DNA from 2 places in the Cohnella suwonensis genome. Region 2 is predicted to be linked to the other one. Evidence: riboswitches for the same ligand, from Rfam matches in the RefSeq annotation. Region 2 holds a riboswitch; the other holds the start of a gene.
What was found. A riboswitch is a leader RNA that binds a small molecule or an ion and turns the genes downstream of it on or off. The one in region 2 is predicted to bind cyclic di-AMP.
Positions count from the first base shown of each region.

Region 1: another riboswitch for cyclic di-AMP. It lies ahead of ACFPPD_RS11205 (hypothetical protein); the one in region 2 lies ahead of ACFPPD_RS12520 (3D domain-containing protein).

Region 1 covers NZ_JBHSMH010000030.1:52,397-59,697, reverse strand. The annotation lists gene kdpB (potassium-transporting ATPase subunit KdpB) at 1-1,001, opposite strand, end outside; gene kdpA (potassium-transporting ATPase subunit KdpA) at 1,019-2,698, opposite strand; gene ACFPPD_RS11210 (potassium-transporting ATPase subunit F) at 2,712-2,789, opposite strand; gene ACFPPD_RS11205 (hypothetical protein) at 2,909-3,325, opposite strand; cyclic di-AMP (ydaO/yuaA leader) riboswitch at 3,439-3,606, opposite strand; cyclic di-AMP (ydaO/yuaA leader) riboswitch at 3,850-4,046, opposite strand; gene ACFPPD_RS11200 (peptidylprolyl isomerase) at 4,450-5,127, shown strand; gene ACFPPD_RS11195 (AraC family transcriptional regulator) at 5,233-6,036, shown strand; gene ACFPPD_RS11190 (ABC transporter substrate-binding protein) at 6,142-7,140, shown strand; gene ACFPPD_RS11185 (FecCD family ABC transporter permease) at 7,144-7,301, shown strand, end outside.
Region 2 covers NZ_JBHSMH010000038.1:41,351-48,651, forward strand. The annotation lists gene sdhB (succinate dehydrogenase iron-sulfur subunit) at 1-80, opposite strand, end outside; gene sdhA (succinate dehydrogenase flavoprotein subunit) at 84-1,841, opposite strand; gene ACFPPD_RS12510 (succinate dehydrogenase cytochrome b558 subunit) at 1,915-2,586, opposite strand; gene ACFPPD_RS12515 (LysR family transcriptional regulator) at 2,756-3,670, shown strand; cyclic di-AMP (ydaO/yuaA leader) riboswitch at 3,899-4,060, shown strand; gene ACFPPD_RS12520 (3D domain-containing protein) at 4,066-4,704, shown strand; gene ACFPPD_RS12525 (polysaccharide deacetylase family protein) at 4,793-5,560, opposite strand; gene ACFPPD_RS12530 (cation:proton antiporter) at 5,618-6,862, opposite strand; gene ACFPPD_RS12535 (potassium channel family protein) at 6,876-7,301, opposite strand, start outside.

The DNA of each region.
Region 1 (7,301 bases), on a different contig from region 2:
GCCAAAGCGGCCAGCTCCCCGACGCTCTCCCGGCCAACCGGAACGAACTCGCTCGCCATCCGGTTTCCGTACGTGATCGTGCCGGTCTTATCCAAGATCATCGTATTGATGTCTCCCGCCGCTTCGACCGCTTTGCCGGACATCGCCAGCACGTTGAATTGGGTAACCCGGTCCATCCCGGCGATGCCGATCGCGGACAACAGCCCGCCGATCGTCGTCGGGATCAAGCAGACCAATAAGGCGATCAGCACGGGCACTTGCAATTCGATATCCAAGTAACCCGCGATCGGTCCCAGCGTGACGACGACGATAAGGAATATGAGCGTCAAGCTCGTGAGAAGCGTATTGAGCGCGAGCTCGTTCGGCGTTTTCTGACGTTTGGCGCCTTCGACGAGCGAGATCATCCGGTCGATGAACGACTCCCCCGGATCGCTCGCGATGCGAACGACGATCCGATCGCTAACGACGCGGGTACCGCCGGTAACGGAGCTGAAGTCTCCGCCCGCTTCCTTGATGACCGGCGCGGATTCGCCCGTAATGGCCGATTCGTCGACGGAAGCCAAGCCTTCGATGACTTCTCCGTCTCCCGGAATCATCTCGCCTTGCTCCACGACGACGATGTCGCCCTTGCGCAATTCGGTCGAAGCCACGATAACGACGCTCTGGGCGCCGACGCGTTTTCTCGCCTGAATCTCCTTCTTGGCGTTCTTGAGCGAATCGGCTTGCGCTTTGCCCCGCCCTTCGGCCAGCGCCTCCGCGAAGTTCGCGAACAAGATCGTGACTAGGAGAATGAAAAAGACAGTCAGGTTAAATCCGATATCGTCTTTCGCCGCGAAATACCCGGGGAGCAACGTCATCAGCAGCACGACGACCGTCCCGACTTCGACGACGAACATGACCGGATTTCTCATCATGCTCTTCGGGTTTAATTTAATGAAGCTATCCCTGACCGCGCGATTCACGATCGCGGCCGTCAGCATCGATTTGCGATTGGCGTTCATGCACGTTCACCTCATCATTAGCCTAGTTTCAAATGTTCCGCGATCGGTCCGAGCACGATGGCCGGCAGGAAGGTCAACGCCCCGATGATCAATACCGTCCCGATCAGAATGCCGTAAAAGAGCTTGTTATCCGTCCGGAACGTGCCGACCGTCTCCGGTACCCATTGCTTGCGGACGAGCGATCCGGCGACCGCCAGCATGGCGATCATCGAGACGTATCGGCCGAGCAGCATAACGAGTCCCGTCGTAATGTTCCAGAACGGCGTGTTGTCGGCCAAGCCTTCGAAGCCGGAGCCGTTATTGGCCGCGGACGACGTATATTCGTATAGCACCTGCGTAATGCCGTGGGCGCCCGGGTTCGTAATGGAGCCTTGCCCCAGATCGGTCAGGAACGCGATCGCGGTCGGCGCCAGGATGATGAACGGGTGGGCGAGAATCGCCACCGCGATCAATTTCATTTCCCTCGGTTCGATTTTGCGGCCGAGGAATTCCGGCGTGCGGCCGACCATTAGACCGCATAGGAAGACGCCCAACATCGCGTACATCAGCATATTGATCAGCCCGACGCCCTTGCCGCCGAACACGACGTTGAGCATCATCTCGCCTAGCGCGCCGAGGCCGCCGAGAGGAGTGAGCGTGTCGTGCATGTTGTTGACCGTCCCCGTCGTCGCCGCGGTCGTGACTGCGGTGAACAACGCGGACTGCGGAATGCCGAAACGAACTTCCTTCCCTTCCATGCTGCCTTGCGAGGAATCGATTCCCATCGCGTTGATCGCGGGATTGCCGCGCAGCTCAGAGAAGTAGATGAGCGCAAGGAACGCCAGGAACAACGTCATCATCGCGCCGAACACGACCCAGCCTTGCTTGCGGTTCTTCGCGAAGCGGCCGTATACGTAAGGAAGGGCGGCAGGTAACGTCCACATGGACAAAATCTCGACGACGTTCGTCAGCGGGCTCGGGTTCTCGAACGGATGCGCCGAGTTGACGCCGAAGAAACCTCCGCCGTTCGTCCCCAGATGTTTGATCGATTCAAGCGCCGCGACCGGACCGATCGCGATATTTTGCACGGCCCCGCTTAACGTCGTTACCGTCAGCGTCGGGTCTAGCGTCTGGGGCACTTGAAGCGCCACGAGCAGCAGCGTCACCAAGACGGCCGACGGCAAGAAAATCCGGGTGTGCGATTTCACGAAATCCTCGAAGAAGTTCCCGATCGTCTCGCCCTTGCTCGTGATGCCCCGCACGAACGCGATCGCCACCGAGAAACCCGTGGCCGCCGACGTGAACATCATCATGATAATGACGGCCATCTGGGTGAAGTAGGACAGGCCCGACTCCCCGCTGTAATGCTGCAAGTTCGTATTCGTGATGAAGCTAATGATCGTATTAAAAGAAAGCGTCTGCTCCATGTTGTCGATGCCGCTCGGGTTGAACGGCAAGTATTTTTGCAATCGCAGGACCAGGTAACCGACCGCCACGAGCACGATATTCGTCAGCAGGAAGCTCAGCGCGTATTTTTTCCACGTCATCCCGCTTCTGTTCTTCAGTCCGATCAGCCAATAGATGAGTCTTTCGAACGGTCCGAAAATACGGTCCAGCCGGTTAGGTTCGTTGGAGAATACGTGATAGACGTAACTCCCGACCGGTTTCACCAGCAGCGCGAGCACCGCCAGAACGATGACGATTTGCAACAGGCCCATAGCCCTTCCTCCTCTAGAACTTCTCCGGATTTACCAAAGCGTATATTAAATAGATAAAGACGACTGCCGTGAAAATCGATACGACGATCATTGGCGATCCCCCCCCGATCCGTCGGCGATCCGGCTGCACCAAGCCAAAAATCCGTAGAACAACGCAAAGGTTCCCGCCAATAGCAACACCATATACAGATCAAGCATGGAATAGCCTCCTTACGATTTGACGATCAGGTCATCGGTAATGAGAAATGCGTAGTCCCGAGCGTTACTATGAATGACGTAGTTGACGCCCAGTCCTTTGTAGACGTGCCTCGGATTGTGGCTCCCCGTAACGACGTAGATCGGCTTGGACGTCCAGCTGCGGCAGATCTGCGCGTACCTGCAACAGAGGGTCAGGCTTTTCTCGAACAAATACACTTTGCCGACCGGCACCTCCGGAATCATCCAGGAGTCTTCCTTCGTCGTATTGACGACGATAACGCGCTCCGCGCCGAGCGCCATGATTCTCTCGTATTCGGACGCGTTGTTGACGATGGCCGCGAAAGGGATCCGTTTATGCTTCAGCATTTTCATGAATCGCTCGCCGGCTACGTTCGGGGCAGATACCAAGACGATATCCCGGTCACCCATCTTTCTACTCCTCCTGTCTTCGTACCCGGAGGAAGCAACGAAAAAAGCCGCGGGAAGAGGGACTCTTCTCGCGGCTTCGGGCATGGCGAAATATAACCGTGCCGTCACGATAAGTTGCCTCTCTCGGAACGCTTGCGAGGTTAGCTGCCGGATTCGGGCGTGAGAGTCGCCCTACCCGAAGCCGCGAACGGCTCCGGGATTCACCCCATGGACGCGCGGTCGGCGCAATCCGTTGGTTCCCCCGCTTCCCGGTTATTCCGGGAATTCAGCGAATCGTATGCATACGAGCAAACACGCCTTCAGCGTCCCATGACGCCGAAGTAGCTTTGCGTAGGTTATTCGGAAATGGATAAGCGTGAAACGAATCCATACTGAATAACAGAAAAACCGCAGAGGACGATTCGATAGAAGCTAAGCGCATCTGGGCGCTTGCCCGCTTGAATCGCGATTCCCCTGCGGCCGTTACGGTCACAAGTTCATCATCCTCTCTCCATGGCGGCATGCCGATCCCGAAAAGAAAGACCGGTTGCACGCTCTACGCTTACGAGGTTAGCTGTCGGATTCGGGCGGTGAGAGTCGCCCTACCCGGCGGGCCGCATCCTTGGTGCGGCGGCGCCGGGATTCACCCCGGACGGCGGATTCCCGGCTCTCACACCGGTCGTCCGCCATCGATGGTTCCCCCGTTTTCCGTATATTCACGGAAACTCAGCGATTACGAATGGAACAATATCCAATTGGCCAAGCAAACACGCCTCCGACGTCCTCTGACGATAGAGAAGCTTTGCGAAGGTTATTCGGAATGGAATAAGGAGAATCTTATTCACTCACGAATAACTGAATCGAATATTACGCCTGCCGCCATCCGTTGTAAAGGAATACCAGCATGTGCTATTTCGCCGCTTTTCGCCTCGCGACGCAATTGTACCGCTTACAAGATCGACGATCTTTACAATGCTCCTTCCAGCTCTCTATCTCTTCCGTTTTCGAAAATATCGCAATAGCCCAAATGCGCACATCCCATAGTCGCAAGCGATTACCCCGCTAGCCCCTTCCCATTTCTGGATTCCGCCTTCTCCGCTATGATATGATACGAAGGGACATAGAGAGGACAAGGGGGACTTGTAATGAGCACTTCGCGTTATCGCTTGACCCTTACGCTTCTCGCGCTCGTCGCGCTTTTGCTCGTCGCGACCGGTTGCGGAGGCAACAACAAATCCAACGAAGGCGGCAATGCCGCCGCCACACAGGAGGCTTCCCCGATGAACGGAGTAGACACTAGCGGCGATAACCCGATCGTAACGATCGAGATGGACAGCGGCAAGACGATCAAAGTCGAGCTGTATCCGAAAGTCGCGCCGAACACCGTCAACAACTTTATCTCGCTCGTCAAAAAAGGCTTCTACGACGGCACCATTTTCCACCGCGTCATTCCGAACTTCATGATCCAAGGCGGCGACCCCGAAGGCACGGGCATGGGTGGACCGGGCTACTCGATCGCCGGCGAATTCACGCAGAATCGCTTCGAGAACAACCTGAAGCACACGGAGGGCGTCATTTCCATGGCGCGCGCTCAGAACCCGAACAGCGCGGGCTCCCAATTTTTCATCATGGTCGCTCCCGCTCCTACCCTCGACGGCGCGTACGCCGCGTTCGGCAAAGTAACCGAAGGCATGGACGTCGTAAACGAGATCGTGAACGTGCCTACGGGCGCGAACGACCGTCCGAAAACGCCGCCGGTCATGAAGAAAGTGACCGTGGACACTCGCGGCGCGGAAGCGCCGGAACCGGAGATCATCAAGTAACGACCGCAAAATATACGCTCAGGGGCGATATCGCCGAAGAATCGGAGCTTCCTCCATTCCTCGTCGGCATCGCCCTCTTTTCCAAAGAAGGGACTTTCAGCGAATATGAACTTCCAGCAGCTGCTTGCCATCATTCCGCTCGTCGAGCGCGTGGCATCGTTCCAAGAATCCCATACGGTCGATTGCCCGGACAACGGCCATGCCCTTCTCGTCGTTCGGCAGGGGCACGTGACCGTTGCCTACCCCGATCAAGAGCCGATCGTCTGCTCGCAAGGCTTCGCCTGCCACCCCCTCTACGCCCCCTACCGCATCGAAGTGCCGAAAACGAAAGAAGCCGAGTACGTCATCATCCGCTATCGCGTATTGCCCGACCACAGCCTATGGATGCTGCATGGTCCGTTAAGTACGGTCAGCGAAGCGAAAATCCGCTACATGCTGGACGAGCTGCTGCGCACGATTCCGCTTTTAGACGGCCTATCCGAGGATGCGGCGGCTCTCCAACGGTTCAAAATGCGCGCCATGCTCGAGAGAGTGCTCTTCATTTTCCTGTACGAATCCCGTTTCCGGAACAAGCGGACGTCCGCGGCGGATGCGATCGACGAGACGCTTTCTTACATCAACGAGCACTACATGAACAAGCTCACGCTTCCCCTGCTGGCCGAACGGGCCGGCATGAGCGAAGGACACTATACCGTCCTCTTCAAGAAGCATACCGGGATGACGATGACCGCTTACTTGCGCAAGCTGCGGATCGAGAAGGCCTCGATCATGCTCCGGCAAACCCGGCTAAGCGCCAAGGAGGTCGCCCAGCGGACCGGATTCTCCGATTATTTTCATTTCAGCAGAGTATTCAAGCAGGAAGAAGGACTCTCCCCTACGGCATATCAACAAAGCCGATCTCAAATCTAATAATACGACATGCATAATCTTAAGATTGGATATGGTCTTGGGCGGCTTTCGCGTCTACTATTGTAAATGAGAATAATAATCATTCGCATAGTGGGGGAAAGAGAAATGCATTCATCGCTCAAACGTACGCTCTTCATTACGATTATAGGTTTGCTGGCTTTCGGGCTCGCCGCTTGCGGCAAGTCCAACGACGAAACGAAACCTTCGGCGTCCGCGTCGGCAACGAATTCGGCGCAGCCGACGACGGCATCGGAATCGCCATCCGCGTCGCCTAGCGGCGGCGAGATCACGGTGGAAGACGCGCTAGGCACGGTTACGCTTCCGAAGGCGCCGGAAAGAATCGTCACGATGGAATTCGGCTTCGCGGACGCGCTCGTCACGCTCGGCCTTCAGCCTGTCGGCGTCGCGGACGACGACAATCCGGACCTGTTCATGGACGCTGTCAAAAGCAAGCTTACGAGCTATAAATCCGTCGGATCCCGTTACGAGCCGAACATCGAATTAATCAGCTCGCTGCAGCCGGATCTGATTATCGTAGACTTGAACAAGCACAAAGAAGCGATCGAACAATTGAAGGGCATCGCTCCCCTTCTCGTACTCGACGACTTCCAAGCCGATTACGACCAAATGCTCCAGAACTATATGATCATCGCCAAAGCGGTCGGCAAGGAAGCCGAAGGCGAGAAGCGGCTGGCCGAGCATCGGACGATCATCGACGAAGCGAAGAAAAAGATCAGCGCTACCGGTCTGAACGTTCTGCCGGCGGTCGTCAGCCCGAAAGGCTTCTTCGCCCACTCGGACCACGCTTACACCGGCTCCTTCCTGGAGATGCTCGGCTTCAACGACCCGGTCAAAGATGAAGCTTCCTATCCTCAGCTGACGCTCGAGCAATTGGCGGAGACGAATCCCGGCGCCTTGTTCCTTATGCCAACGGAGGAATTGACGGTTGCGGACGAATGGAAGAAAAACGCGCTATGGGGTAAAATCGACGCCGTGGCGAACGACAAAGTGTTCATGGTGGAGAGACGCGATTGGTCGCTTGCCCGCGGATTGATCGGCTCCGAGAAGATGGTCGAGGATATCGTGAAGTCGTTGGGCCAATAATCGATGGCTTCAACGTTTACGGTTAGCGCGGGTTACAAGGAGAAGCAGAGCCGGTTTCGGTATCTGCTCTTCCTTTTTTCCGTTACGGTCGCTTTGCTGTTGATCGGCTTCATATGCAACTTGAAGTGGGGGGCCGCCCGGATTTCCTGGACCGAACTGTT
Region 2 (7,301 bases):
GCGGCTTCCGGACTGTCCTTACGCGTGATGACAAACTTGACTTTGCGTTGCGCGGTTGCCGTTGCTGTTGTCGTCGCCATGGCTTAGCCCTCCTTCTTCTTGTTGGTGGAGTAGTCGCGTTTACGCGGCTTGATCAAGGACGTGTCGACCTCTTCGTACGAAATTTGCGGACCTTCCGCCGTCCAAGTCGCCTTGGACGTCTTGAGGAAGTTGTCGTCGTCGCGTTCCGGGAATTCCGGCTTGTAATGCGCGCCGCGGCTCTCGTCGCGCAATAGCGCGCTGACGGTCATCGATTCGGCCAGCTCCAGCATGTTCCACAGCTGGCGGGTATAAGCGGCGCCGGAGTTGTTCCAGTTCGCTACGTCGTTGATGTTGATTTTCGCGTAACGCTGCTTCAGTTCTTTGATTTTGCCGACCGTTTCTTCGAGCTTCTTGTTGTAACGAACGACGGTCATGGTGTTCGTCATCCACTCGCCAAGCTCTTTCGCGATGACGTAGGCGTTTTCCGTGCCGTCCATCTTCAGGATCGACTGGAATTTGCTCGACTGCTTGTTGCGCTCGCGCTCGAACACGCTTTCGGATACGTCTTCCGCCGACTTCTTCAAGCCTTTGATGTATTCGACCGCTTTCGGTCCCGTCACCATGCCGCCGAAGATCGCGGACAGAAGCGAGTTAGCCCCGAGACGGTTCGCGCCGTGATATTGGTATTCGCACTCTCCGCAGGCGAAGAGGCCCGGGATGTTCGTCATTTGGTTGTAATCGACCCACAAGCCGCCCATCGAATAGTGGACCGCAGGGAAAATTTGCATCGGGATCTTGCGCGGATCGTCGCCCGTGAACTTCTCGTAAATCTCGATGATGCCGCCGAGTTTGACGTCGAGTTCCTTCGGGTCTTTGTGGGAAAGATCAAGATACACCTTGTTCTCGCCGTCGATGCCGAGCTTCTGGTTGACGCAGACGTCGAAAATTTCCCGAGTCGCGATATCCCGCGGTACGAGGTTGCCGTAAGCCGGATATTTCTCTTCGAGGAAGTACCAAGGCTTGCCGTCTTTGTACGTCCAGATGCGTCCGCCTTCGCCGCGCGCCGACTCGCTCATGAGGCGGTTTTTGTCGTCGCCCGGAATGGCCGTCGGGTGAATTTGGATGAACTCGCCGTTCGCGTAATGAACGCCTTGCTGGTACACCGCGCTCGCCGCGGTTCCCGTGTTGATGACGGAGTTCGTCGTTTTGCCGAAAATAATGCCGGGACCGCCGGTCGCCAGAATGACCGCATCTCCGCGGAACGTGACGCATTCCATCGTGCGCAGGTCTTGCGCCGAGATGCCGCGGCATACGCCGTCGTCGTCGAGGACGGCTCCCGTGAATTCCCAATGCTCGAACTTCTGAACGAGCCCTGCCACTTCCCAGCGGCGAACTTGCTCGTCCAGCGCGTACAGCAGCTGTTGGCCCGTCGTCGCGCCGGCGAAAGCCGTGCGGTGGTATTGCGTGCCGCCGAAACGGCGGAAATCAAGCAAGCCTTCCGGCGTGCGGCTGAACATGACGCCCATCCGGTCCATCAAGTGAATGATGCCGGGCGCCGCTTCGCACATCGCCTTGACCGGCGGCTGGTTCGCGAGGAAGTCTCCCCCGTATACCGTGTCGTCGAAGTGTTCCCAAGGGGAGTCGCCCTCGCCCTTCGTGTTGACCGCCCCGTTAATGCCGCCTTGCGCGCACACGGAGTGGGAACGTTTCACCGGCACGAGCGAGAACAGGTCGACCCGCACGCCCGCTTCGGCCGCTTTGATCGTCGCCATCAGTCCGGCGAGACCGCCGCCGACGACGATTACTTTTTGAGTAGCCATCTATGTTTTCCTCCCAAGTAAACGGCTTCGTTCCGATGGGGAGCGAAACCCGTTTGTATCGAGCGATTCATGCTTATCCTTGCGTCGCGAAACCGATCAACGCCGCCGCGTCCGAAGAGAATTCGTCGCCGCGGAACGCCACGAGGGACAGCAGGAACAACGCGGACATAATCACGAATATGACCATGCAAATATTAGAAGATACCTTCTGAGCGCGAGGGCCTACCGTAATGCCCCAGCTGACGAGGAACGCCCACAAGCCGTTGGCGAAGTGGAACATCGCCGCCACGACGCCGATGACGTATGCCGTTAAGGCGACGGGATTGCTCAGAATATCGTTCATATGCTGGCCGAGATCCTCGTGCCGAACGTTGCCGAGCGTAATTTGGAATCGCGTCTCGTAGAAATGCCAGGCCACGAAAATAAACGTGATGACCCCGGTAATCCGCTGCCACGTGAACGCCCAGTTGCGCCCATAGCTGAATCGACCCGTGTTAAGATTCGATTGGTAGGCGATGTACAAGCCGTATACGCCATGGAACAGAATCGGCAGCCAAATGACGAACAATTCCATCCAGAAGACGAGCGGGATACTGTTCAACAAGTCGATGCTGTCCGAGAAGCCCTCCTGTCCTCCTTCGAACGCGGAGTAGTTGGTCAGCGCGTGCTCGACGATGAACAGCCCGAGCGGAATGACGCCGAGCAAAGAGTGAAGCTTTCTCGGTAAGTAGGAATTACCTGCCATGTGTGTGTTCGTTCTCCTTTCGCATCCGTGCTTCGACAACGATGACGACGAATTTCCAAGCGTCACCATTTTGTCACCGCTATTAAGGTTACTCTATTTTCGCTTATAATGGAACTGCTTATTTAATATTAAACCTTATAACCTACGCGCATAAGAGGAGCTGTGAAACATGCTGGAAGACATGCGTTTGTTCGCCGCGATCGTGGAGCAGAGAAGCCTGAACAAAGCCGCCGACCGCCTGAATTTATCCCAGCCCGCGCTATCCCGCCGGTTATCCCGGCTAGAAGCCGAGCTGGAAGTCGATCTGTTCCGCCGCATCGGGAAAAGGCTCGAGCTGACGCCCGCGGGCAAGCTTACGTACGAGTTCGCGTTGGATCTCCGACGGTTCCACGGCGACTACTTGCAGAAGCTGAACGCCTTCAAGTCTACGGAAGCTCCCGTTGCGACGATCGGAGCGAGCCTGACGACGCTTCAGACGACGCTTCCCGAGCTGATTACGGCCATGACCGGCAAACATCCTAACTTGGAAATCAAAGCGGTTACCGGCAAATCCCACGAAATCGCGACGCTAGTCAAAGAACGCAAAGTCGATTTCGGCATCGTCGCCTCTTCGGTCGTCGACGACCCAGGCATTACCAGTTTACCCTTGTTTGACGATCATCTTATCCTTGTCCTCCCCAGAAAACACATTCTATTGGAAAGAACGCATCTGGAGATGACCGATCTGAACGGTTTACCGATGATTTTGTTCGCCCCGGGCACCTGGTATCGCACGCTGACCGACGAGCTGTTCAGAACCTACAAGCTGAAACCGGACGTCCGGATGGAGATCGACTCGTTCGAAGCGATCATCCGCCTGCTGTCCGCTTGCCGGGCGGGAACGTTGCTGCCGAAGTCGTATTTGCGCGAGCAAGTTTTGGCGGATAACGATCTGTACCTGGTCCGCATCAGAGAACTCGAGGAAACGAATCGGACGACGTCCCTCATCCACGGCGATCCCGCGTGGCTCGCGCCTTCCACCCGGTACCTGATCGAAGAGACGACCGCTTATTTCGCGCGCAGGACCGGACCCGGAATCGAGTAACCCGACCGTCGCCGTACCCTGGCGCGAGCCGTTTCCTATAGTTACCGGTTTATCGGGCATACCCGTTGTGGTAGCCTTTTACATATGCCGCTTGGCTTTGTTTCCCGCTTAAGTACAAGTTCAAAAAGTCCGGTTTTCAAGATTCGATGTCGAATAATCTTCCTGGTCGCTTCGTGATCAAAATCGGACTTTTTGAACAACCTTATTAAAGGGGAATACCAAGGCATGGCATAATCACGGCCTAAACCTTACGGTGCGGGGGACAATATCGAAAGTATGTGCAGGATGCATATCCGCCATGTACTTGGGGTGAACCGCAGCGATGCGCAGGGCCGATCTCCCGGTCCGAACCCGACAGCTAACCTCGCCGGCCGATTATCAGGAGGACATCTCAGATGACGCACAGTTGGAAAAAGCTCGGAACGCGCGCGAGCGCGCTAGTACTCGGCGCCGCCCTGGCGCTTCCGTCGTTGACGGCCCACGCGGCCACCGCTCCGTACACGGCCAAGGAAGGCGATACGTTCTGGAAGCTGTCCAAGCAATTGAACGTTCCGCTTCAGAAATTGATGAACGTCAATCCGAACATCGATCCGCTCAACATTTACGCGGGATTGAAGCTGGTCATCCCGAACAACGGCATAACCGCCGCTTCGAAAGCCTCGCCGAACGCGGTGACCGCGCAATCGGTCACGACGACCGCCGGGCAATCGCTCGGCTTCTCCAAAGTTCTGGACATCAAAGCAACGGCCTATTCCGATTCCGCCGAAGAGAATGGCTGGGGTCCCGTCGATTACTTCGGCAAACCGCTTAAGCTCGGCACGATCGCCGTCGACCCGAACGTCATTCCGCTCGGCACGCGCGTATACGTGACCGGATACGACTTTTCCGGCTTGCCGGACGGCGGATTGATCGCCACGGCTACCGATAAGGGCAGCGCGATCAAGGGCAACCGAATCGACATCTTCGTCCCGGGAACCCGCCAATTCGTATCCGGATTCGGTTACCAGAGCGTTAAAGTTTACATTTTGAAATAACGGAACGACACGAAGAGGGCCGGACGCCGCGCGACGAACGCGAAGCGAACCGGTCCTTTTTGAACGCCGAAGGCGTTTTCGCTTGCGTTTATGATTTATACTCCTTCACGCCTAGCAGCTCCGATAAGGATACCGGTTCGTAACGGTGAAGCCGAAGCCAATCGATCAATGCCGGAAGCGCCTGTACCGTACCGCTAAGATTTTGCCCTTCCCCGCCTCCCGCGTGCATGAGCACGACGGCTCCGGGCCGGACGGAACGCGTCACGTTGCGCAGTATCTGCTTCGCGCTGAGCTGACGCCAATCGGAAGAATCGACGTTCCAATTGACGACCGTATAACCTTGTTGCTTCGCCCATCTGAGCTGCGTCTCCGTGATTTCTCCGTAAGGCGGCCGAACCAATCTCGGCTTGAAGCCGACGATGCCGTCGATGATCGCTTCCGCCCGCCCGATTTGATCTTGCACCTTCGCGAGCGGCAGCTTGGAGAAGTCGGGATGGCTATACGAATGGTTGCCGATATCGTGGCCTTCCTTCCGGATGCGCGAGACGATGTCCGGATGTTTCTTCGCGCGCGTACCGACGACGAAAAACGTCGCCGTCACTTTCTTTCTTCTTAACACGTCAAGTACTTGCGGCGTGAATCGCGGATCGGGTACGTCGTCGAACGTCAGGGCGACTTTGCGCGTATCCCCGTGCGCGGATAAGACGAAGGCTCCTTCGTACTTCTTCTCCATATCCGACCATCTCATGCCGGAAGGCTTGGCGAGCGCGATATCGGGACCGTTCTCCCAGAAAACGAAAAGGGTGACGGAGCCGATCAGCGCCATCACCGCTTTTATTAGTCGCGCCATCGTCATCGTCCGTTTCCTCCCGGCTTCTCGTCTCGACTATATCGTGAACGAAAAGCGGATTTTTCATGCGCCCGACGATGAACGTTTTTCCTCTAATCCCAATTTTCTCGCCAACCAAGCCGTCGTGCTCGCCTGCACGAGTATCGTGAATACGACCGCCATGAGAACGACCGCCGACACTTTATCCGCATGGGCGATACCGCTCGCGACGATCATGCCCGACAGCGCCGCGGGAATGACTCCCGTCTCCCTGACCCAGCACATGAACAGCAGTTCTTTCCCCGTCCATCGGGTTCTGCGGTCGGGCCATGCGGACGAGAACACCGTAAGCGGCCTGGCGATGAAGACAAGCGCGGCGACGACCGCCAGCGCCGGCCAGAAATACTGTCCGAGCAACGAGAAATTCACTTGGCTGCCCAACAAAATAAAAATGAACATCCGCATCATAACGGAGGCGTTGTCCGCCACGTGCCCCATTTCCTCCAGCTTGTCGTCGATCGAGACGCCGAGCAGACGGGCATTGCCCCATACGAGACCCGCCGTGAATGTCGCCATCAGACCGCTCACGTGCAGCAATTCGCCCGCCAAGTAGGCGGCAATCGCGACGGAGAGCATCGACAGCGCCGCGTAATCGCGGAACCAGCCCCATTTGGCGTGACCGACGAGAAAAACGATCGCGGCCGATATCGCGAATCCGACCGCGAGTCCGCCGACCGCCGTCTTGACGAAGTCGAGCGATACGCCGCCGACGTTCGGCGAGCTTCCGGACACAATCGCGGCCAGCAAAGCGAACGTCAGAATGGAGCCCGTCGCGTCGTTAAAAGCCGATTCGCTCTCAACCGTTTCCCTCAGTCTCAGCTTGACCGTCACTTGGCGAAACACGGGAATGATCGTCGCCGGATCGGTCGACGAGATGACCGCTCCGATCAAGAGCGAAGTCATCCAATCCAATCCGAACGCCTCATGGGCGACGAGCCCGACGATGCCGGCAGTGACGACGACGCCGACGGTGCTGAGCAGCGTGACGGAGACGAGCACTTGCTTTAAGCCGTGCCAGCGGATGTTCCTTCCGCCGTCGAATAAGATCAGCGCGGATCCCGCCGATAGGACGAGCTGGTTCGTCAGCGACGAGCTCTCTTCGGAGATCCAGTGCAAGCCTTGCCCCAAGATCATGCCCGCCCCGATGAACAGCACGACGTCGGGAACTTTAATCCATGACGCGAGCCTTCCCGTCAGAATTCCCGCGGCGAAGACGAGCAGGAACAACAATAGCAGATGGTGGACGGTTTGCGCGACTTCGGTTTCCATTAAGCGGATTCTCCTATTGCCCGATGGACTCTTGGAATTGTTCGATCTGATCGTTCGTCCCGATGACGACCATGACGTCGTCCGTCGACAAGACGTCCTTGGCGACCGGAGCGATGATGATGCCCTTCGGCTTGTTGATCGCGACGATGCTGCAGCCGAAGCGCCCTCTCGGATTCACGTCGTCGAGCGATTTGCCCGATAGACAGCTCGGCACCTGAAGCTCGGCGATCGTATATTGCTTGGAAAGCTCGATATAATCGAGCAGATTCGGAGAGACGAGCTGATGAGCGACGCGCACGCCCATGTCTCTTTCGGGATAGATGATCCGATCGACGCCGACCCGCTCCAGCACGCGGCCGTGCAGATCGGATACCGCCTTCGCGACGACCTTCTTGACCCCGAGGTCTTTCAAGAGAATCGTCGCGAGAATGCTCGCCTG